One region of the Afifella aestuarii genome, then DNA from elsewhere that is predicted to be linked to it. Evidence: predicted binding sites of a transcription regulator. Region 1 holds the regulator's gene; each other region holds the start of a gene.

Region 1 (7,647 bases):
AGCATCGGTCGAGCGCTGGCGATCGGTGTCCTCGATCCTGAGCAGCATTTTACCGCCGCGGCCCCGCGCATAGAGCCAGTTGAAGAGCGCCGTGCGTGCGCCGCCAATGTGCAAAAAGCCGGTTGGCGAGGGAGCAAAGCGGGTAATCGGATGAGATGACATGGTGGTTTTGGCTGGCAAAAGGGCGGGGCGATTGGTGGATGCCCGGCCCGCGTGTAAGATGGCCTCGGTCTAGCCACAGCGCCGGGTGCTTGCAAGCATGGAACCGAGCGGCGGACAGTCAAGCGCGGCGGATGGGGTGCGGCCTTCGCAGGACGATCGCCGTATCGAACGCTTCGTGCCGCCTGGCCGGCTCAGGCGCTTCCGCTACGGCGTGGCGTCTCACACCGCGCATCTCAGAGCGCAAGCTGCTCGCGATTTCGAGGAGCGGCGCGGCTTTCTCTTTCTGGCAGTCGGCTTTTCTTGTGGCGCGGCCACCTATTTCATTTTGCCGCGCGAGCCTTTGCTTTCCGCGCTTCTGCCCGCAACCTTGACTACGGCGGGTGCCGCATGCCTCGCGTGGTGGCGCGGTGGTGGCGCCTATCCGTTGGTGTTCCTCGCCTGTTTTCTGGCCGGGATGTCCGCAGGCAAGCTTCGCGTTGAAAGCCTTCGCGCGCCGGTGCTCCAACATCCGCTGAGCACTGAAGTGACCGGCCGGGTGGTGGCTGTCGAAACCCGCGCTGAACGAACGCCGCGGGTCGTCCTCGACCATGTGCGCATTGAGCGTCTTTCGGCCGAAGAGACGCCGCACAGGGTCCGGCTCACCTTGCGCACCGATCTGCCGCCGATTGGCGCAAGGGTGAAGGGGGCGGCGCGGCTGGCACCGCTGCCGGGCCCGGCGATCCCTGGGGGCTACGATCCTGCTCGGGCGGCGTTTTTCGATGGGATCGGCGCGTCGGGTTTTGTCTTCGGCATTCTGACGGTCGTCGAACCACCGAGCGGCGTCCATGTGTTCCTGGCGATTGCGGCCATCCGCCGAGCGATCGCAGAGCGGATCACCGACGCGGTGGCAGGCCCGCCCGCCGCAATCGCGGCAGCACTTCTCGTCGGCGATCGTGGCCAGATCGCGGATGCGGACGTCGACGCTCTGCGGATCGCGGGGCTTGCGCATATTCTAGCAATTTCGGGCCTGCATATGATGCTGATCGCCGGCACGGCCTTCTGGCTCGTGCGTGCGGTGCTGGCGTTGTCGGAACATGTGGCGCTCGTTCTCCCGATCCGAAAAATTGCAGCGGCCGTCGCGCTCGCAGTCGGCGCCTTCTATTTGTCGATCTCCGGCGGAAACGTGGCGACGATCCGCGCCTTCGTGATGCTTGCGGTCATGCTTACGGCCGTTTTTCTGGATCGTCCCGCTCTCTCGCTACGCAACCTCGCGATTGCAGCTTTCGTGGTCGTCGCGCTCCAGCCCGAGAGTGTGCTCGAACCGGGGTTCCAGATGTCCTTTCTGGCCGTCGCCGCCTTGGTGGCAGCCTGGGAAGCCTGGCGCGACCGTCCGCGCCAGGATCTTGCTGAACCTGCCCGCGGGCTCTGGCGGCTTCTCCGCAGGCCTGCCGTGGCGATCGGTGCCGTCGGCTTGACCACGCTCGTCGCCGGTCTCGCCACATCGCCGTTCGCGGCTTTCCATTTCGGACGGCTCGCGTCCTACTCGCTCCTCGGCAATCTCATTGCGATGCCGCTCGTCTCGCTCATCGTGATGCCGGCGGGGCTCATCAGCCTGATTGCGATGCCGTTCGGTCTGGAAACCGTGCCGTTGACCGTCATGGCCTGGGGCATCGATCTCGTCCTCGCTTCGGCGCATTTCGTAGCGTCATTGTCGGGCGCCACCGTTATCGTCCCGCCGTTTCCCGCGATCGCGCTCATTCTGATGTGCGGCGGGCTTCTGTGGCTCAGCCTCTGGCGCTCGCAGCTGCGCCTCTACGGCGTCGCACCACTCTTGCTGGGGGCGCTGCTTGCATGGCTTCTCGGCGCCAGGCCCGACCTTCTGGTGGATGAGGCGGGGAGGGCGGTTGCTGCCCGTGACGTCGCCGGACACCTCCAAATCGTCGGTGCACGGCAAGGCTCCTTCCTTGACGATGTCTGGCGGGAGGGCGAGCCGGAGGCGGAAGCCGCGGGAACTTCAGGCTTTCGTTGCGACGCCGAAGCCTGCGTTCTGAAGATGCCCGAAGGACTGACCCTCTCGCGCGTCACCGATCCGGTGGCCTTTTCGGAAGATTGTCGTCGCGTCGAGATTATCGTCACGCAGCTGCGCGCGCCAAGAGATTGCGCGGCACGCATCGTCATCGACCGCACCGCGCTCGCCACCCATGGAGCGCACGCTCTCTTTATGGAAATCAACCCCCCGGACGGTGTGGCTCCGCACCTTGACCTTCGCACATCGCGCCCATCCATCCGGCGACCGTGGCAGGGGTCGCCGGCCCTCAGATGACGTCGAGGCCAGAAAGGCTGAGAAGCGCTCAGTAGCGGCGCAAAAGCCCTACGAGGCGACCCTGGATGCGGACCCTGTCCGGACCGAAGATGCGGGTCTCGTAGGCGGGGTTGGCAGCCTCAAGCGCGATCGATGCGCCTTTGCGGCGCAGCCGCTTCAAGGTCGCCTCTTCGTCGTCGATCAGCGCCACCACCACATCTCCGCTGTCGGCACTGTCCTGACGACGGATGACTACGGTGTCCCCGTCGAGAATGCCGGCCTCGATCATGGAATCGCCGCGCACCTCGAGCGCGAAATGCTCGCCCTTCGAAAGGAGGTCCGGCGGCACGACGATGGAATGGCTCTGATTCTGAATGGCGGAGATCGGAACGCCGGCCGCAATCCGCCCCATGACCGGGACGCTCGCGCCTCGCTCACTCTCTTCGATGGCTTCTTCTTCAGCGGGTTGGGGCGCCTTGCCGAGCCGGCCTTCGATCACGCTCGGCGTGAAGCCACGCTGCTGCGGTCGCCCGAAACTCGGATTGACCGCATCGGGGAGGCGCAGAACTTCAAGCGCGCGTGCCCGATTCGGCAGCCGCTTGATGAAGCCACGCTCTTCCAGGGCGGTGATGAGGCGATGAATTCCGGATTTCGACTTCAGATCGAGCGCGTCCTTCATCTCGTCGAACGAGGGCGGGACGCCCGATTCCTTCAGTCTTTCGTTGATGAAGAGCAGAAGCTCGAGCTGCTTCTTTGTCAGCATTGCCGTCCCCTCGCGATGCGAGTCGCGTCTCGTGTACAAATCACGAACGCACACTACCTGTTCATGGCGTGTTCCACAAGTCTTGGGGGCCCTGCGGGAGGTTACGAGAGGGCTTGCGCGAGATCGATGACGGCAACCACATCGCCCGCCCGGGCCGCCGGAGCAAAGGGAGGGCGAATGATGAGGGCGTCCGAACGGGCAAGCGTCGCAAGAAGAGACGAATCCTGCTCGTCAGCGACCGTGACGGCTGTCCGCCCCTGCCACTCAACGAAGCGCGCCCGTAGATATTGCTGGCGGTTGCCGACCTCAGGCAACGCTGCTGCGAGCGGCAACAGGCGCGTTGGCTCGCCGCCTTCGGCGCCCTGCATCGCCCCGATAAGAGGCTTCAGAAAGACGAGTGCGCAAATGAGGGCGGAGACGGGGTTTCCGGGCAGGCCGAGCACCCGGGTGCGCCCGAGCGTACCAAACATGACCGGTTTGCCCGGCCGCATGGCGACGCGCCAGAAATCGACCTTGAGACCTTGTTCGGAGAGCGCCGGTTGGACGAGATCGTGGTCACCGACCGAGGCGCCGCCGATCACCACAAGGATATCGGCGTCCGCCGCGCCTGCTGCAGCATCGGCAATCGCCTGTTTGTCGTCGACGGCGACACCAAGATCCCGTGCGAGACCGCCACAGGCGGAAACCATCGAGGCAATCGCCACGCCGTTCGAAGAGACGATCTGATCTGGGCCCGGCTCTTCTCCGGGTTCGACGAGTTCATCGCCGGTCGAAAGGATGGCCACGATTGGCCTCTGGCGTACCGGAACGATTGCATGGTTCATCGCTGCGGCAAGCGCCGTTTCGCGGGTTCCGATCCGGCGTCCGGCATGAAGAAGCGTCTCGCCCTCCCGGAAGTCGAAGGCCGCGGCGCGTATGTGCCGGCCTGCCGCCACCGGCTCCAGAACCTCGATGCGGTCGCCGTCGGCGCCGGCGTTTTCCTGAATGAGGATGGCATCGGCCCCGTCGGGGACAGGCGCTCCGGTGAAGATGCGAACCGTCTCCCCCATGCCGAGAGTTCCGGCAAAATGGGAGCCCGCGCGTGCTTCGCCGATCTGGCGCAGCCATGCGCCTGAGGGCGTATCCTCAGCGCGTACGGCATAGCCATCCATCGCAGACGCACGGAACGGCGGTTGGTTACGTCTCGCTGCAAGATCGCGCGCAAGCACCCGGCCGCGTGCTTCCGTCAGGGGGACACTCTCTTCCCCGAGACGCGTGACGCCTTTGAGCATGCGGGCAACGGCATCCGCGACGGAAATCAGGCTCATCGGTCGGAACGCCAATCGCCGGAAGCGCCGCCGCTCTTCTCCTCCAGGCGAATGTCGCCAATCGTCATGGCTCGATCGACGGCCTTCGCCATGTCGTAGATGGTGAGACAGGCGACGGAAACCGCTGTGAGCGCTTCCATTTCAACCCCCGTCCTGGCATCCACGCGTGCCATCGCACGCACCAGAAGCCCGGGAAGCTCCTCCTCGGGCAGAATATCGACGGCGATCTTCGACAAAGCCAGAGGGTGACAGAGCGGGATGAGATCGGAAGTGCGCTTGGCCGCCATCACGCCGGCAATACGCGCCGTCGCGATGACGTCGCCCTTCTTCATGTCGCCCTCGCGAATGAGGCGCAATGTCTCCGGCGCCATGCGAACGCTTCCGCTCGCGACGGCGATGCGCGTCGTCACCGCCTTGTCTCCGACATCGACCATTTCCGCGCGCCCATCGTCGGAAAGATGGGTGAGGTGATCTTTCATTCGGCGGCCTGCGAAGCCGGCGAGGCGAGGAGCCGGCGGGTTGCCTCGGCCACGTCGTCGGAGCGCATCAAGCTTTCGCCGACGAGGAAGGCGTGGATGCGGCAGGCTTTCAGGCGAGCGATATCCGCAGGCGAAAAAATACCGCTTTCTCCGACGATTAGCCGATCTTCCGGAATCAGTTTCGCAAGCCGTTCGGAGGTCGCCAGGTCGGTGTGAAAACTGCGCAGATCCCGGTTGTTGATCCCGATCATTGGCGAAGCCAGGGTGAGCGCGCGCTCGAGCTCCGGCTCGTTATGGACTTCGATAAGCACATCCATGCCGTATTCGAAGACACTGTCTTCGAGGGCTTTTGCTTCATCGTCGGAGACCGCAGCCATGATGATCAAGATGCAGTCGGCCCCCCAGGCGCGTGCCTCAGCCACCTGATAGGGCGTGAACATGAAGTCCTTGCGCAACGCCGGCAGGGAGACGGCCGCGCGTGCCGAGGTCAGGAATTCTGGCGCCCCCTGGAAGGACGGGGCATCGGTCAGAACGGAAAGACAGGCGGCGCCGCCGTCCTGATAGGCTTGTGCAAGTTCAGGCGGATTGAAATCCGGCCTGATCAATCCCTTCGAGGGACTCGCTTTTTTTATCTCGGCGATAAGGCCGGGCTGGTCCGCCTCTGCCTTGCGACGCAGAGCGGCCAGAAAACCGCGTGGCGCTTCCTGATCGGCGAAGCGGGCTTTGAGCTCCTGAAGCGGGATGGCAGCCTCCGCGGCTTCGATCTCTTGCCGCTTGTAGGCTTCGATTTTCTTGAGGATGTCGTTCACGAGGCTGGCGCCGCTTCGTTGGAGACACGCAGGAGCGCTTCGAGCGCAGCTTTTGCCTTGCCGGAATCGATCGATTCCTCGGCCATGTCGGCGGCTTCCTCGACGAGCTCGGACTTGCCAGCGACGATCAAAGCGGCCGCCGCATTGGCGACGACCACATCGCGGTAAGGACCGAGCTCACCGTCGAGAAGATCGCGCAGGGCGGCCGCGTTTTCCTCTGCCGTGCCGCCTTTCAGATCCTCCGGCAGCGCTTCTTTGACATCGAAATCCTGCGGATGGACCTCGAAGGTGCGAACATGCCCTTCCTTGAGCTCCGCGACATAGGTGCGTCCGGTGGTCGACACCTCGTCGATGCCGCCGGCATCGCCATAGGTGCCGTGCACCACCCATGCCGTTTCCGCGCCGAGATTTTTTAGCGCGTTGGCAATGGGTTCGACCCATTCCTTGGAGTAAACCCCGAGCATGTAGCGCTTCACCTTGGCCGGATTTGCAAGGGGTCCGAGGATGTTGAAGATCGTTCGCGTGCCGATTTCGACACGAGAAGGACCGACGTGGCGCATGGCGGCATGATGGTTTGGCGCGAACATGAAGCCGATGCCGGCCTCGCGGATACAGCGTGCGATCCCTTCGGGCTTGAGATCGACATTGACGCCGAGTGCCGTTAGGCAGTCGGCGGCGCCCGAGCGTGAGGAAAGGGCGCGGTTGCCGTGCTTGGCGACAGGAACGCCGACACCTGCAACGACGAGCGCTGCACCTGTCGAGATGTTGTACGTGCCGGAGGCATCGCCGCCCGTGCCGACGATATCGATGGCGCCTTCGGGAGCCTCGACCGGCGTCATGCGAGAGCGCATCGATGTGACGGCGCCGGCGATCTCCTCGATCGTTTCACCGCGCACTCTGAGGCCCATCAAGACGGCACCGATCTGTGTCGGCGTCGCTTCGCCCGACATCATCACGTCGAAGGCCTGCTGCGCTTCGGCTTCGCTCAGGCTTTCACGATTGGCCAGCTTGGCAATCAGTGGCTTGAGATCGCTCATGAGAGCACCTTGGGGCTGGCGTCTGCCGCGCCCGTCGTCTGACGGAAGCTTGCGGCGAGCTTCAGGAAATTGTCCAGGATGCGATGACCGTGTTCGGAGGCGATGCTCTCGGGGTGAAACTGCACCCCGTAGACCGGATGAGACCGGTGCTGCACGCCCATGATCACGCCATCGGCTGTATGCGCCGTCACCTCGAGGCTCTCCGGCATGCTCTCCGGCAAGATAGTGAGAGAGTGATAGCGGGTCGCCTGGAACGGTCCGTTGATGCCGTGAAAGACGCCCGCGCCCTCATGTTCGATGAGGGACAGCTTGCCATGCATGAGAGACGGTGCGCGCACCACTTCGCCGCCATAGGCCTGACCAATCGCCTGATGGCCGAGGCACACGCCGAAGATCGGCATGTGGCCGTTCGCCTTCTTGATCAAGTCCAGCGAAATGCCGGCTTCGTTCGGGGTGCACGGGCCGGGAGACAGAATGATGCCTTCGGGCTTTGCCGCGAGCACATCTTCCGTGGACCATTCGTCATTGCGCAGAACCTTTGTCTCGGCGCCGAGTTCGCCAAGGTAATGCACGAGATTCCAGGTGAAAGAATCGTAATTGTCGATGACGATGAGCATGGGCGGCTCGCGTTTGTCTGTCATCTGCACGGATTAGGCGGGGAGGGCGCGGCGGTCAAGAAACGCCGCGCCGCACGGATGCAAGTGGCCGCTCAGATGCCGGAGAGGCGCTATTGTCCGCGGCCGGCCTGGTTGGCGAAGCGGCGCGCCTCTTCTGCCGCCCGAAACAGCGCCTTTGCCTTGTTGACGCAT
Region 2 (7,647 bases), on a different contig from region 1:
CATTTTGTCGATTGATCAGCTGCAACTATATGCCGCTCCTTCCAGGAGATTCCGATGACCCCCCGCAGCCTCGCGCTTCGCTTCCGCCGCAGCCTTCACAACAGCCGCCTCGCCCAGATCGCGGCGATCTTCGTGTTCTGGGGCATCGGGGAAACGATCGTGCGCCTTTCGGGGCTTCCGGTGCCCGGCGGCATCATCGGCATGGCGCTCGTCCTCGCCCTTTTGATCTCCGGCCGCCTCAGCCTTTTCAGCATGCGCCGCGGCGCCCAATGGTTTCTGGCGGAGATGATCCTGTTCTTCGTGCCGGCCGTCCTCGCCGTCGTCGATCACCGCGAATTCGTCGGCCTGCTCGGCCTCAAGATCCTGTTCGTCATCCTGGCAGGCACCGCCTCCGTCATGGCGGTCACGGCGCTGACGGCGGACCTCTATTATCGCCGTCGCCTGGCCGCGGAGGACCGCCATGCCCTCTTCGAGTGAAATCCTGCTCCACGGCCTCTTCTGGTCGGCTCTGACGATCGGCACCTATTTTCTGGCAAAGCGCATCTATCTGCGCTGGCGGCAGCCCTTTTTGATGCCGCTCGCGATCACCCCGGCGCTTCTCATCCTGATCGTCGTCACCGCCGACGAGACCTACCGCGATTATATCCGCTCCACCGGCTGGCTCGTCAGCCTGCTCGGCCCGGCCATGGTCGCCTTCGCCGTGCCGATCTACGAGCAGCGCACCCTGATCGCGCGCCACTGGCCGGTCCTCTTCGTCGGCATGCTGGCGGGCACCACCACGGCCATTCTCTCCGGCTGGACCTTTGCAAGCCTCGTCGGTCTCGACGACGCCCTGCGCCTCAGCCTTCTACCGCGCTCCGTTTCGACACCCTTCGCCATGGTGGTCTCCTCCGACATTGGCGGCGCCCCCGACCTCACCGCCGTCTTCGTCGTCCTGACCGGCGTCTTCGGCGCCATCCTCGGCGAGTTGATGCTGACCATCCTGCCGGTCAAATCGGCTCTTGCCCGCGGCGCCCTCTTCGGCGTCGCAGCTCATGCGAGCGGCACCGCCAAGGCCCACGAGATCGGCCACGAGGAAGGCTCCGTCGCCGGCCTCGTCATGGTGCTCGTCGGCCTTTTGAACGTCCTCGTCGCACCGCTGATCGCCCACGGCCTGCCCTATCTCTGAGCCCTTCCACCGGCAGCCGCAGCAGACAGCCGCCCCAGGCCGGCTCCTCAAATCGGCTCTTCAGGCCGCCTTCAGTCTCTCGCCCGCAATCTCGCGCACCTGCCGAAGATCGTCGACGAAGGCACAGTAAGCACTCGCCTTGGCCTCCGCATCCGGCAGTCGCAGAAGATAGGATGGATGCACGGTGAGGAAGCCGGCAAAAGGCGGAAACTCCTGCCGGCCGCGCATCTTCGTCACGGAAACCTGTCGCCCCGAAAGCGCCAGCGCCGCCGTCCCGCCGAGCGTCACGACGAGGCGCGGCGACAAAAATTCAAGCTCCGCCATCAGCCACCAGCGATAATGCTTCACCTCCGACAAGGTGGGCTTCTGGTGGATGCGCCGCTTGCCGCGCATCTCGAACTTGAAGTGCTTCACGGCATTGGTGAGATAAACCGAGCCGCGGTCGATGCCGGCCTCCGCCATCGCCCGATCAAGAAGCTGGCCGGCCGGCCCGACAAATGGCCTTCCCTGACGATCCTCCTGATCGCCCGGCTGCTCGCCGACAAAGACGATGTCGGCATCTAGAGGGCCCTCGCCGAGCACCGCACGCGTCGCTCCCGGCACCGCCCCTGACACCAGCGGTTCCGAGGCAGCGATCAGCGCGTTGAGGTCTTGCAGGCTCTTCGGACGACCCTCACGCATTTTCTGGAGCGCCTTCTCCGGCGCGCGCTTGGGCGACGCGGCCGCCTCGCGCGCGATCATCTCGCGCACCCGCACCGGCGCGAAGCTGACGAGTTCCGGGATCGCCGCCACCTCCGGCATGTCGGCCCAGTAGCGCCGCGGCATATGCTGCGCCATCAATTTGGGATTGGCCCGCGCCGGGTTGAACGTCGCCGCATAATAGGTCCGCCACCCCTCTTCGAAACCGTCGCCGGCAGCGGCCGGGTCGCGGCGCGCCGGCGGCCCTTCGACCAGCTTTTTGCCGTCCCAGTGGAGCGAGCCGTCGGGCGTCAGGATCGACCAGGCCATATTGGCGAAACGCTCGGCGAAAAAAGGCGCGGCCGCAGCCAAGGTGAAATGCACCGGCTCGAAATAGGCGACGAAGCGTTCTTTTTCCTCGATGCCAGAGCTCTCAGTCTCGCCCTCCGTCACGCCTCCCTCCGTCACCACACGGCGAAAGCGCAGAAAGCCATGCATATGATGGATGTCGCGCCGCACCTCCTGCTGCATGCGCGCAAGACGGTAGACGAGCGGATCGCTCGCCACCTCGAGGAGCCCGCGCTCGCCCTTCAGAATTCTCCACACGAGCCGGTAGAGAAGCCCATAGCGCTCGTGGTCGCGGTGACAGACGACATCGGCGATGAGCCGTGTCACGGCGCGCGGCAAGACGACCGGCGGCGCCTCTCCGGCAAGCGGCGCGCCGAAGAGATCCTGCACACCCTCCGCCGCGAAGACGACATCGTCCGGCGCGACCCGGTCGCGCACGAAGATGCGCAGCGCCCGGCGAAAACCGTCGAGATCCGCCCCCGCCTTCATATCGATGCGCACGCGGCTCATCAGAACAGGCTCATTTGCTGGGCCGGCTCGGCGAGCCTTTGCCGCAGATCGAGCCGGTCGATGAGGGAGACGGGCCGGTGGTCCGGCGTGACGAGAAACGGCAGCGCCCGTTTCAGGCCCGCCGTCAGCCGCGCGAGATCTGGAAGTCGCAGCTTCTGGTGCCGGCGCGAGGTGAGAATACGCTCCACGGCCCTCTGCCCGAGCCCCGGCACCCGCAAAAGCATCTCCCGCTCCGCGCGATTGACGTCGACGGGAAAGCGCTCGCGATGCTTCAGCGCCCAGGCAAGCTTCGGATCGACATCGAGCGCCAGCATGCCGTCCTCGCCGCTTTCCGCGACCTCGTCGGCCGAAAACCCGTAAAACCGCATCAGCCAGTCCGCCTGATAAAGCCGGTTTTCCCGGCGAAGCGGCGGCGCCTTCGCCGGCAGAAGCAGGCTCGCCTCGGGGATCGGGCTGAAGGCGGAATAATAGACCCGCTTCAACGCGTAATCGTCATAGAGCCTGGCGCTCGCGCGAATGATCGCGGCATCCTTCACATCATCCGCCCCGACGATCACCTGCGTGCTCTGCCCGGCGGGCGAGAAACGCCGTCGCTCGTCGCGCGCCTCCAAGATGCGCTCATGCATCTGCCCCATCGCCTCGGTGATCGTCCGGTCGTTCTTTTCCGGCGCGAGCGCTTTCAGGCTCGCCCCGCTCGCAAGCTCCAGATTGATCGACAACCGGTCAGCGTACCGCCCCGCCTCCTCGATCAGCCACGGGCTCGCCTCCGGAATGGCCTTGAGATGGATATAGCCCCGAAAGCCGTGGACGCGCCGGAGCGTCTTCGCCACCCGCATCATCTCCTCCATCGTCCGGTCGGGCGAGCGCGCAATGCCGGAGGAGAGGAAGAGGCCTTCGATATAGTTGCGTTTGTAGAATTCGAGCGTGAGCCGCACCACCTCCTCGACCGAGAAACGCGCCCGCGGCACGTTCGAGGAGCGCCGGTTGATGCAATAGGCGCAGTCGAACAGGCAGTAATTCGTCAGAAGGATTTTCAGAAGCGAGACGCAGCGCCCGTCCGGCGTGAAGGCGTGGCAGATGCCGGACGGCGCCGTCGCGCCGAGCCCGTTCTTCCCCGCCTTGCGCTTCGGCGCGCCCGACGAGGCGCAGGACACGTCATATTTTGCCGCGTCCGCCAGAATGCCGAGCTTGGTTGCGAGCTTCTCATCCATGCCGGGATGATGCCATGTTCTTCTTTTGTTCGCAACGGGCTTATGTGGCGCCCGGGCTGAATCAGTCTGTCTGAATCACAATCTCCGAAGTTCAGGCCATCGACCTCAATCGACTCGAGAATTTTCCGCACGCGCCTCCGTCTCCGCGTCCAGCACCGCCCGGATCTCTTGAAGCAAAGGATGAGCGTCGGTCGCGCGCCTCCCATAATCGAGATTGAATCGATAATCGAAGTCGAGCGGGTTAAGCCCCTGATTGTGCTGAAGGATCGTCTCGAGCTTATCGAGCCCCTTGGCGAGCCGCGCCTCCGGCGTCGCCCCCGCCTCATACTCCTCCCAGAGATGGAGGATCGCCTGCCGCCGTGCCGGGTCGAGCGGCGCGGTCAGTTGCAGAAGATCGGCGCGCTCCTGCGCGGCCTTCTCCTCGCCCGGCATCTGCGCAACCGCCGGCACGTCGCCCGACAGCGCTTCGCCGAGATCGTGCACGATCAAGATCTTGAGAAGATGGCCGAAGTCGATGTCGCCGAGATCCTTCTCGAAAACGATCGCCATCAGGGCGAGGCGCCAGGTGTGCGCGGCCGTGCTCTCCGGCCGTCCCTCCGCCGTAAAGCCGGAGCGGAACGTGTCCTTGAGCCGCTCCGCCGCGCGCAGAAAATCGAGGGCGCCGGAAAGATCCTCCTGCCTCATCATCCCCTCACAGCATGCCCGGACGGAAGAGCGCGCTCTTGTCGATGATTTCGCCAGAGACCATGAAGATGCCGCCGCCCTTGTAATGCAGCGTTTCAGGATGTTCCGGCTCCGGCGCCACATGCGCCTTCACCACCTCGAAGACGAAGAAATTGTAGCGCCCGACGAGCGCATCCTCGAACAGCCGGCATTCGAAATTGGCGTGGCATTCGCCGATCATCGGGGCGCCCACCATCTCGGCCGCCTCGGCCGTCAGGCCGAAATCCTTGAACTTGTCGATCCGTTCTCCGGAGGTGTTGCCGATCTTGACGACGGTATCGGTGAGCGCCGTCGTCGGCAGATTGATGACGCATTCGCCACTCGCACGGATGAGCTCGAAGGAATGGTTGCCGGCGGAGATCATGCAGCCGACGAGCGAGGGCGAGAATTCCATGATCGTGTGCCAGCCCATCGTCATGATGTCGTGCTCGCCTTGATGGGCGGACGAGACGAGCACGACCGGCCCGGGCTCCAGATAGCGCCGCACATCCGACACGTCGAAATCGATTTTCTTCACCGCCGTCATCTTCTGCCTCTCCGAAATGGCATGGCTCCATCCCACCGCCGAATGCCGTCTGAGACCCGGTGAGGCCTCGCCAAGGCACGCATGCGGCATAGATGCAGCAACACATCCACTCACATCTCAATCAGGTTCATTCCATGACAGAAAGCACGCAGATACTCCTCGCGTCACGCCCCGAGGGCCGGCCGACGCCAGAGAATTTCCGCACGGAGACCGCGTCCGTGCCGGCGCCGAAGGAGGGCGAAGTCCTCCTCAAGATCCGTTACCTCTCGCTCGATCCCTATATGCGCGGGCGCATGAGCGCGGCAAAATCCTACGCCGCCCCGGTCGAGGTCGGCGCCGTGATGGAAGGCGGCACCGTGGCGGAGGTCGTGGAAAGCCGCGACCCGAACTTTGCCTTCGGCGATATGGTCCTCTCCTATTCCGGCTGGCAGACACATGCGGTCGCAAAAGCCGCTCATCTGCGCAAACTCGATCCCGAGAAGGTACCGGTGACGACCGCCCTCGGCGTCCTCGGCATGCCGGGCTTCACCGCCTATTCGGCGCTTCTCACGCTCGGAAAGCCGAAGGAAGGCGAAACGGTCGTCGTCGCCGCGGCGACCGGCCCTGTAGGTTCCGCCGTCGGCCAGATCGCAAAAATCAAGGGCGCACGTGCCGTCGGCATCGCCGGCGGACCGGAGAAGTGCCGGGCGCTCACGGAAGACTTCGGCTTCGACGCGGCGATCGACCATCGCTCCGAAACATTCGCGGAGGATCTGAAGGCCGCCTGCCCGGACGGCATCGACGTCTATTTCGAAAACGTCGGCGGTGCCGTCTTCGAGGCCGTGCGCCCGCTTCTCAACTTTTATGCGCGCATGCCCGTCTGCGGCCTCGTCTCGCAATACAACGCCACCGGCCCGTTCGAAGGCCCGGACAAGCTGCCGGGCTTGATGCGCGATATCCTGACGAAGAGCCTCACCATCCGCGGCTTCATTCAGACGGAATTCAAGGATCAGATGCCGGACTTCATCAAGGAAATGGGCAGCTGGGTCGCGGACGGACGCATCCGTTACAAGGAAGATATCGTCGAAGGACTGGACAAGGCGCCCGACGCCTTCATCGGCCTTCTGGAAGGCAAGAATTTCGGCAAGCTGATCGTCAAAGTCGCCTGAGCCGACGAAAACACGCCATCACGAAAAAAGCCCCCGCCGCGGCGGGGGCTTTGTCATCACGGAAAGACGTGACGGCCGAGACCGCAACGCCTGAAAAAATCACACCGCGGGTGTGCGCGCCGCCGCGGCATAGGTCGACACGACGCGCTCGATATTGGCAAGGATCAGGGCCTCGGGCGTCGCCGCAAGCCGTCCGTCCGCCACCGCCGGGTAGAGCGCGCCGAGATACTGACTGATGAGCGGCAGCGGCAATTGCCGGCCCTTGAGGCGCGTCAGGAGCGTCGTCACCGCGGCAACGGCCTTCGGCTGCGGCCAGTAATAGCGGATGCGGTCGGAATAGCTGAAATGGCGGTTGATGCGCTTCTCCGCGTCGCTGCCGTGGTAATATTTCGCCCATTCGCGCGGATCGCCGACGAGCACCTCTTCCATCGCGTGCTTCAGCGTCTCTTCAGGCGAAAGCCCGTCGAGCTCGACCGCAATCTGATCGAGCCCGTAAAGCGCCTCGCGATAGGCGAAGGTGAGCGCCGGCCCGACCTTCAGGATCGGAAAGCCATCGTCGACCAGGCCCGCCAGAAGCTCCACCGGCTGATAATCGGTCGAATGCGCCTCGAAGACGAATTGCGGCATCTTCGACAGGACCGCACTCAACGAGGCCGCCTTCGCCCGGTCGTAGAAAACGATGTTCTCGTTGCCGTATTCGACGCCCGGCTGCACGACGACGCCGATGGCGCGAGCGAACGCATCCTCGAGCCCACGCGCAGCAAAAGCCGCACGATGCACCTCGACGGTGGCGAGTGCCGCTTCCGGATCGGTGACGGCAAGCTCTTCGATCTCTTCCATCGCCCCGCCCGGGATCGGCACTTCCGTGCCGATGACATAGACAGGAAGATCGAAGCCCGATGCCTTCGCCGCCCTTTCCGATACGGCGGCAAGCCGCGCCGCCCGCTCCGCCGTCACCTCGTCAGCGAGCGCCACGCTTTCGCCCGCGCATCCCATCGAGGTATCGAGATGGATTTTGGTGAAACCGGCCTTCACGAAGGCCTCCACCATGGCCTCGGCCTTGCCCAGCGCCTCTTCGGCCGGAAGGCTTTTCCAGGGATTGGGACCGAGATGGTCGCCCCCAAGGATGAGCCGGCTCGTGTCGAAACCGACCTTTGAGGCGATCTCTTCGACGAAGCGGCGGAAATCCGCCGGCGTCATGCCGGTATAGCCGCCCTCGTGATTGACCTGGTTGCAGGTCGCCTCGATCAGGACCGGGCCGCCACTCTTGAGGCCATGGCGTAGCGTCGCCTCGATGACCATCGGATGCGCCGAGCAGATGGAGGAAATGCCGAC
Region 3 (7,647 bases), on a different contig from region 1:
GCGGTCGGTCAGCGGTTGATCAACAGCTCCATCGAGGGCTTGAAGCGGCACTGAGCAGCTTCGACAAAGAGACGACAAAAGGCGGGCCTCGGCCCGCCTTTTTCTTTTTCGGCCGACAGTTTATCCGACAGACAGGCGGGACCTCGCCGGGCAGCGCGTGGTTGAGCGCGGTGGCCCGCCCTCTTCGCGGCTCTGCTCTCTACAATATTGCCGGGCCTATTTGCCGGCGAGGAGCGCCGCGATGGGCGCAAAGCTCGCCCGGTGGAGTCGGCACGGCCCGAGCCGCGTCAGGGCGGCTCTGTGGGCCGGCGTCGCGTACCCCTTATGGGAGCCGAGCTCGTAGCCTGCAAACACCCCGTCGCAATGCGCCATCATCCGATCGCGTGACACCTTGGCCACGATCGAGGCTGCAGCAATCGACAGCGAGGAGGCGTCTCCACCGATCAGCGCCTCGCACGGCAGATCGATGTTCGGCACCTTGTCGCGGCCGTCGACGAGAACCGCGTCGGCGGGTTGCGGCAGACTTCTGAGGGCACGCGCCATCGCAAGAAGCGCCGCATTGCGGATGTTGATGCGGTCGACGGTGGCCGTCGAGCAATAGGCGACGGCGACATCGGCACAGCCGAGGATCTCTTCGTAGAGTTCCTGGCGGCGCAATGCGGTGAGCGCTTTGGAATCGTCGATGCCGACCGGGATGTTTTCCTGATCGAGAATCACGGCGGCAGCCACGACCGGGCCGGCGAGCGGGCCCCGGCCGACCTCATCGACGCCCGCGATGCGACGGTAGCCAGCAAGCAGCAGCCGCGTCTCGGCCTGGAGATGCGGGCCGGCAGCCCCGGAGGCCTTGGCTGATTTTGCAGCGCCCTGCTTCGGAGCTTTCGGTTTACGAATCGTCTTTGTCGCCGACATGGACCGCCGATAGGCCGCGGCTACTCCCGATGCAAGCCGGGCGCTTGCCCACGACGCCGCGCTTTCCACCTTCGGACACAGGCTTCTTTGAGCCCTCGGCAGCGGTGACGCCTAGAAGAGCTTCAACTGACCGCCGACCGGCACCGGCGGAGAGAACAGATCCGTGCGCATATCGTAGCGCCGCTCGTTCAACCGCAGGCGCTTCGCCGCCAGTTCGAAGCGGCGACCGATCTGCCAGGCGTAAGGCCCCCTACCCCGCTGGCGCTCATGCCAGGCCGAATCATAATCCTTGCCGCCCCGCATGGAGCGCATCAGCGACAGAACATGTTCGGCTCGGTCCGGGAAATTCTCTTTGAGCCATTCCTTGAAGATCGGCGCCACTTCGAGCGGCAGCCGCAACAACACATATCCGGCTGAGGTGGCGCCTGCCGCCGCGCCCGCTTCGAGAAGGCGCTCGATCTCATTGTCGTTGATGGCAGGCACGATCGGCGCCGTCATGATCGAGACAGGAATGCCGGCTTCGCTCAGGCCTGAAATCGCTTCAAGCCGTTTCGCCGGCGTCGAAGCCCGGGGCTCCATCAGGCGCGACAGCTTATGGTCAAGGCTCGTCACGGAGAGGCCCACTTTGACGAGCCCCTTCTCCGCCATCGGCGCGAGGATATCGAGATCGCGCAGGACGAGCGCCGATTTGGTGACGATGCCGACCGGATGATTGGCGGCAGAAAGGACCTCCAGCACATCGCGCATGATCCGATACTGGCGCTCGACCGGCTGGTAAGGGTCGGTGTTGGTGCCGATCGCGATCGGACGCACCTCGTAGCCCGGCGCGGCGAGCTCTTTCTCCAGAAGCTTCGCCGCATCCGGTTTGGCGAAGAGCCGCGTCTCGAAGTCGAGCCCCGGCGACAGGCCCATATACGCGTGCGTTGGCCGGGCGAAACAATAGGCGCAGCCGTGCTCGCAGCCGCGATAGGGATTGATGGACCGGTCGAAGGAAATGTCGGGCGAGGCATTGCGCGTGATGATCTTGCGCGGCCGCTCGATCGTCACCTCTGTGCGCAGACGGGGCAGCTCGTCGAGGCTGTCCCAGCCATCGTCGACGATCTGCCGCGTCTGTTTCTCGTAACGGCCCGTCTCGTTGGAGACGGCCCCGCGGCCGCGCCGCACAAGCGGCCGCAGCGCGGTGGAGATCTGTTCGGTCCCCCCGACTTCCCACCCATCTTCGGAGGCCGAGTTTGCCTGGCCGAGCGCCACCCAGGCCGCATCGCGTTCTGCGCGAAACCGTGACGACGCAGAGGACGCGGCGTTCCGCTTTGCGGCTGCTGCGGAACCGCCCCTTGGGGTGTGGGGTGTGGGCGGGGTGAAGGTGGGGCTCGGCTCAGGCATGGTGAGAATATAGCGCGAACATAGGAACATTACAAGAACAAAGGTGACTTTATTCCTAGGCGAAACGAGGAAGCCGGGGATTGGACGATCCGCCTTAACGAAACAGTTACCTTTCTGTTGGGTTAAGAGCCGGATTTCGCTAGCAAACCAGCATGATCACCGTGCTTCTTTCCGCGCCCAACGATGCGCAGCATCTGGCGCGCAGCCTCACCGCCCTCGTCCCGGCGGCGGTCGAGGGTCTGGTGCGCGACGCCTACGTCGTCGGCGCGCCCAACGATGAAGAGATCGAAGCGGTGGCGGATGCTGCCGGCGCGGAACTCATAGGTCGCGAAGCTCTCACAGAGGCGATCACCGCGTCGCGCGGCGAGTGGCTTCTCCTGATGGAAGGGGGCGCCCGCCCGCTCGACGGCTGGATGACGGCGGTTCGCGAGTGGATGGAAGAGCCAGGCCGCGGGGCCGCAAGCTTCACCCTCGCCGGTAAGCGCAAGACGCTCTTCGGTTTTCTGGAGCGGGAGGAACCGCTTCGCCGCGGCGTGCTCATGCGCAAGGCCGATATGGCGGCGGCCGGCGCGGACGACCTCAAAGCTCTTGCCCGCGGCCAGTCCACCAAACGCCTTTCCGCGCGGATGGCGCCGCCGGCCTGAGAGGCCTCAGCCGCGTTTCAGATGCTCGTCGAGCCGCGGCATGATCTCGACGAAATTGCACGGCCTGTGACGGTAATCGAACTGGCTCTTCAAGATGCCATCCCAGGCATCGCGGCACGCCCCGGGCGAGCCCGGAAGAACGAAGATGTAGGTCGCATTCGCCACGCCTGCGGTGGCGCGAGATTGAATCGTTGAGACGCCGATCTTGTCATAGGAAATGCGGTGGAAGACCGCTGAAAAGCCGTCCATGCGCTTTTCAAACAGGGGCTCGAGCGCCTCCGGCGTGACGTCGCGGCCCGTAAAGCCGGTGCCGCCCGTGGTGATGATCACATCGATCGCATCATCGGCGATCCAGCCCTGAACACGCTTGCGGATGTCCTCAATATCGTCGCGAACGATGTCGCGCCCGGCGAGAACGTGGCCGGCGTCGCAAATACGCTCTTCGAGCGTGTCACCGGAACGATCATCGGCAAGCGCGCGGGTATCCGACACCGTCAGCACCGCGATCTTGACGGGAATGAAGGCCCGCTCGTCACCGCTTTGCGTCATTCCATCTCCCGCGCTCGAAACACAGAGTGAGTCCAGAGAAGGCGCAACGCCTCCCCGTCAAGAGGGGGCGGCGCTTTGAGATCCTGCGGGCACGCCTCACGCCCCGAGCGCGAGGCGCGGCCTCGTCAGGAGGTCGCGTCCGTCTCTTTCGTCTTTTCCCCGCTCGCCTCGCTCGTCGTCTCCCCGGGCGCGTCGTCGGAGCCACCTTCCTGTGCCACGTCCGCTTCAGACGCCTCCTCGGGTTCGGGCGCCGGCGGCAGCTCTTCTGGATCGGGCTGCAGGACGGCCGTCTGCGGCGTCAGCATGCGCGGGCTCGGCACGGCGGAGAAGGTCTCGCGCTCATGTTGCGGCGGCGGGGCGCGGCGGGTCGTGCGGTAGACCGAGAAGACCGCCATGGCGAAATGAGCGACGGCCGTGGTGACGAAGAGCCCTTCCGGCCCGAAGGTTTCCATCGTGCCGGAGGCGACGAGCGGGCCGGCCATCGTGCCGATGCCGTAAAGAAGCAGGAGGCCCGAGGACACCTGCACGAAGGACAGGTCGCTTGCAAAATCGTTCGCGTGGGCGACGGCGAGAGAATAGAGCGCATAGGAGGTGCCGCCATAAAGCGCGAAAGCGAGGCTGAGCACGATCGGATTGTGTGGCGCGAAGACGGCTATCCCCATGCCGATGATCGAGGCAAGAAGTGCGGCCCCGCCGATCATGAAACGTCTGTCGATGCGGTCGGAGAGCCTGCCTGCCGGCATCTGGATGAGCGCGCCGGCAATGATGGCGATGCTCATCAAGGTGGCGATGTGCGCCGTACCAAGGCCGATCTGAAAACCGAACAAAGGCCCAAGCGTGCCGAAAGCACCGTTCGCCACGCCGACGAGAAGCGTCGCCACGAAGCCGACCGGCGAATTCTGGAAAAGCCGCTTCAAATCGAGCGTGACGCCGGCCAGCGGTTGGGGAACGGCCGCGCGCGACAGCGACAAAGGCAAAAGCGCCAGGCAGAAGAAAATCGCCCCGACCATGAAGGACGTGTCGCGGGCGGGATCACCGATCGCCACCAGCATCTGCCCGACGACGATCGCCACATAGGTGATCGTCATGTAGATGCCGAAAATCATACCGCGATTTTCGTTGGTCGCCCGTTCGTTCAGCCAGCTTTCGATGATCATGAAGCAGGCCGCGAGCACGAAGCCGGAGAAGATGCGCAGAAGGATCCACGACAGCGGCGTCACGATCATCGCATTCAAGAGAACGATGACCGCCGCGGCCGCTGCGGAGGCGGCAAATGCGCGGATATGGCCAACCTGGTGGACGATGCGCGGCGCCATGAAACAGCTGGCGACGAAGCCGACTGCCCAGCCCGTCCCGACGAGGCCCAGCGAGAATGTCGAAAAATGCTCCAAGCCGCCGCGGATCGGCAGCAGGATGGAGTGCAAACCGTTCGCAGTGAGCAAGAAGGCCACGCTCAATAAGAGCGCAGCGATAGGAAGAAGTTGCCTGGCCATGATGGACGCCGAATTGCCGCGAGCCGCCGGTAACCCTGTGCGTCGCCAACGGTCAAGCCCTCCCGTGTTCACGCTTTGCGACAGCTTGTCAGCTGATCAGTTTTGAGACTCTTCGAGGGCGGCTTTCAAAGTCAACAAATCGCGCCAGACGAGCTTTTTCTGCAGCGGATTGCGCAAGAGATAGGCCGGGTGAAACGTCGCCATGGCACGGACTTGGCGGGCCCCTGTGTCGAAATCGATCCAACGACCGCGCAGCCGCGTGATGCCCATCGTGGTGTCGAGCATTTCCTTGGCGGCGGCATTGCCGAGAAGGATCAAGAAATCGGGATCGGCGAGACGGATCTGCTGCTGAATGAAGGGCCGGCAGATCGCCCTCTCCATCGGCGAGGGATCGCGGTTGCCGGGCGGCCGCCACGGAATTGTGTTGGCGATATAGACGCCGCTGCGATCGAGCCCGATTGCCGCCAGCATTCGGTCGAGGAGGCGTCCTGAACGCCCGACGAAGGGCAGGCCCTGCAGATCCTCGTCGCGGCCAGGCGCTTCGCCGACCAGCATCACCCGACCTTCGGGGTTGCCATCGGCGAATACGAGCTGCGTTGCCGTCCGCTTCAGATTGCACCCATCGAAGCCCGCCAGAATTTCGCGCAGTTCCTCGAGTGATGCCGCACTGCGGGCGGCTTCACGGGCGGCCATCACCGCCTCTTCCGAAGGAAGGGCCGCTGGGGCGACGGGCGGCGGCGCTGCCGGCGGCTGCGAGCGCGCTTCGCTCCGGCGCGGCCTCTCGGCAGGGGCCCGCGCCCCGTCATCACGGTGTTGCGCCCCGGCGGGTCTGCCCTGTTGCTGCGCGGGCGCCTGGCGGGCCGCCATCTCGCGGGCAGCCATCCTCTCGCGGGTTTCTTCGAAACGGTCGACGCCCGCCTCTTCCACGGCACAATCGACGCCGTTCTCAAGATAGAAGCGCAAAAGCTCCTTGAGGGGGGCGAGAGGGATATCTGGCGAAAGCGGGCTCACCAGACCTTTCTGCCATCATGCGCGCCGGGGCGGAAGAGGAGGCTTGCCCGCAACGCGTCAACCCGCCACGCTCAAAGCTCGCAGAAGTGCCGCTTGCGCCATGGACAGACGAGACGAAGCGGGTTTGCATTGAATTTGAGCGGGACGACGTTTTATCCCTTGGGCCCCCACTCTCATCTGGAGAAAAGAATGGAAGCCGCCGAGACGCCCGAACGTGAGAGCATGAAATACGACGTTGTCATCGTCGGAGCTGGACCGGCAGGACTTGCAGCGGCCATCCGCCTGAAGGAACTCGACGAGAAAATCTCCGTCGTGGTCTTGGAAAAGGGCTCCGAGGTGGGCGCCCATATTCTTTCCGGCGCGGTCATCGACCCGATCGGCCTCGACAAACTCATCCCCGACTGGCGCGACGATCCGGACCGCCCGCTGACGACGCATGTCACCGAGGACCGCTTTCTCTATCTGACTGAGAAAGGCGCCACGAAGCTGCCGAACATTTTGATGCCGAAGCTCATGAACAACCATGGCAGCTACATCGGCTCACTCGGACGGCTGACCCAATGGCTCGCGGCGCGCGCCGAAGGGCTCGGTGTGGAGATTTATCCTGGATTTGCCGCCGCCGAAATTCTGACCGACGACAAGGGCGCCGTCATTGGCGTCGCGACCGGCGACATGGGCATCGGGCGCGACGGTAAGCCGGGCCCCGCCTATCAGCCTGGCATGGCGCTTCTCGGCCGCTACACGCTGATCGGCGAAGGCGCCCGCGGCTCCCTTGCCAAGGAGCTCATTGCCCGCTTCGCGCTCGACGAGGGTCGCCAGCCGGCGAAATTCGGCATCGGACTCAAGGAGCTCTGGGAAGTCGAACCGGACAAGCACAAGCCGGGCCTCATCCAGCATTCCTTCGGCTGGCCGCTCGACAACAAAACGGGCGGCGGCTCTTTCCTGTACCATTTCGGGGAAAACCAGGTGGCGATCGGCTTCGTCGTGCATCTGAACTACGAGAACCCGCATCTGGAGCCGTTTCAGGAGTTCCAGCGCTTCAAGACGCATCCGGCGATCAAGAGCCTCCTGGAGGGCGGTCAGCGTATCAGCTACGGCGCACGCGCGATCACCGAGGGCGGCATCCAATCCGTGCCGAAGCTCGTCTTCCCCGGCGGCGCACTGATCGGATGCTCGGCGGGCTTCGTCAACGTTCCGCGCATCAAGGGCACGCACAACGCCATGCTGTCGGGCATGCTGGCGGCGGAACATGTGGCCGGCGCTCTGGGTGAAGGGCGCAGTCACGACACGGTGGAGAGCTTCGAGGCGAGCTGGCGCGAATCTGAAATCGGTCACGACCTCAAAAAGGTGCGCAATGTGAAGCCGCTCTGGTCACGGTTCGGCACGCGCCTTGGCGTGATGCTCGGCGGCCTCGATATGTGGACCAACTCGCTCTTCGGCTTCTCTTTCTTCGGCACGATGGGCCACGAGAAGCCCGATTATGCCTGCCTGAAGCCTGCCTCCGAATGCCCAAAGATCGACTATCCGAAACCCGACGGCGTCATCACCTTCGACAAGCCCTCGTCGGTGTTTTTGTCGAACACCAACCATGAAGAGGACCAGCCGGTGCACCTGCGGCTCACCGATCCGATGATGCAGAAGGAGAGCGAATGGGCAGT

What was found. Region 1 encodes LexA, which represses DNA repair genes until DNA is damaged. Its sites were predicted from a motif close to TGTTCNNNNTGTGTTCNG; they were not measured.
Region 2: EO094_RS06515 (putative DNA modification/repair radical SAM protein) is a predicted target of LexA. The motif match lies at 3,931-3,948, and genes of this name have one in related genera.
Region 3: EO094_RS11440 (glycosyl transferase family 2) is a predicted target of LexA. The motif match lies at 2,315-2,332, and genes of this name have one in related genera.

What each region holds. Positions count from the first base shown of each region.
Region 1 covers NZ_SAUF01000005.1:484,892-492,538, forward strand. The annotation lists gene gltX (glutamate--tRNA ligase) at 1-162, opposite strand, end outside; gene EO094_RS16390 (ComEC/Rec2 family competence protein) at 299-2,464, shown strand; gene lexA (transcriptional repressor LexA) at 2,493-3,206, opposite strand; gene EO094_RS16400 (molybdopterin molybdotransferase MoeA) at 3,308-4,513, opposite strand; gene moaC (cyclic pyranopterin monophosphate synthase MoaC) at 4,510-4,992, opposite strand; gene trpC (indole-3-glycerol phosphate synthase TrpC) at 4,989-5,801, opposite strand; gene trpD (anthranilate phosphoribosyltransferase) at 5,798-6,838, opposite strand; gene EO094_RS16420 (anthranilate synthase component II) at 6,835-7,455, opposite strand; gene trpE (anthranilate synthase component I) at 7,566-7,647, opposite strand, start outside.
Region 2 covers NZ_SAUF01000001.1:1,391,300-1,398,946, reverse strand. The annotation lists gene EO094_RS06530 (CidA/LrgA family protein) at 55-477, shown strand; gene EO094_RS06525 (LrgB family protein) at 461-1,168, shown strand; gene EO094_RS06520 (UdgX family uracil-DNA binding protein) at 1,229-2,704, opposite strand; gene EO094_RS06515 (putative DNA modification/repair radical SAM protein) at 2,704-3,915, opposite strand; gene EO094_RS06510 (HD domain-containing protein) at 4,021-4,599, opposite strand; gene EO094_RS06505 (flavin reductase family protein) at 4,607-5,164, opposite strand; gene EO094_RS06500 (NADP-dependent oxidoreductase) at 5,299-6,312, shown strand; gene EO094_RS06495 (D-tagatose-bisphosphate aldolase, class II, non-catalytic subunit) at 6,412-7,647, opposite strand, start outside.
Region 3 covers NZ_SAUF01000002.1:648,177-655,823, reverse strand. The annotation lists gene EO094_RS11455 (F0F1 ATP synthase subunit B family protein) at 1-54, shown strand, start outside; gene EO094_RS11450 (ribonuclease HII) at 217-909, opposite strand; gene EO094_RS11445 (PA0069 family radical SAM protein) at 1,021-2,097, opposite strand; gene EO094_RS11440 (glycosyl transferase family 2) at 2,445-2,936, shown strand; gene moaB (molybdenum cofactor biosynthesis protein B) at 2,943-3,485, opposite strand; gene EO094_RS11430 (MFS transporter) at 3,611-4,978, opposite strand; gene EO094_RS11425 (uracil-DNA glycosylase) at 5,075-5,989, opposite strand; gene EO094_RS11420 (electron transfer flavoprotein-ubiquinone oxidoreductase) at 6,179-7,647, shown strand, end outside.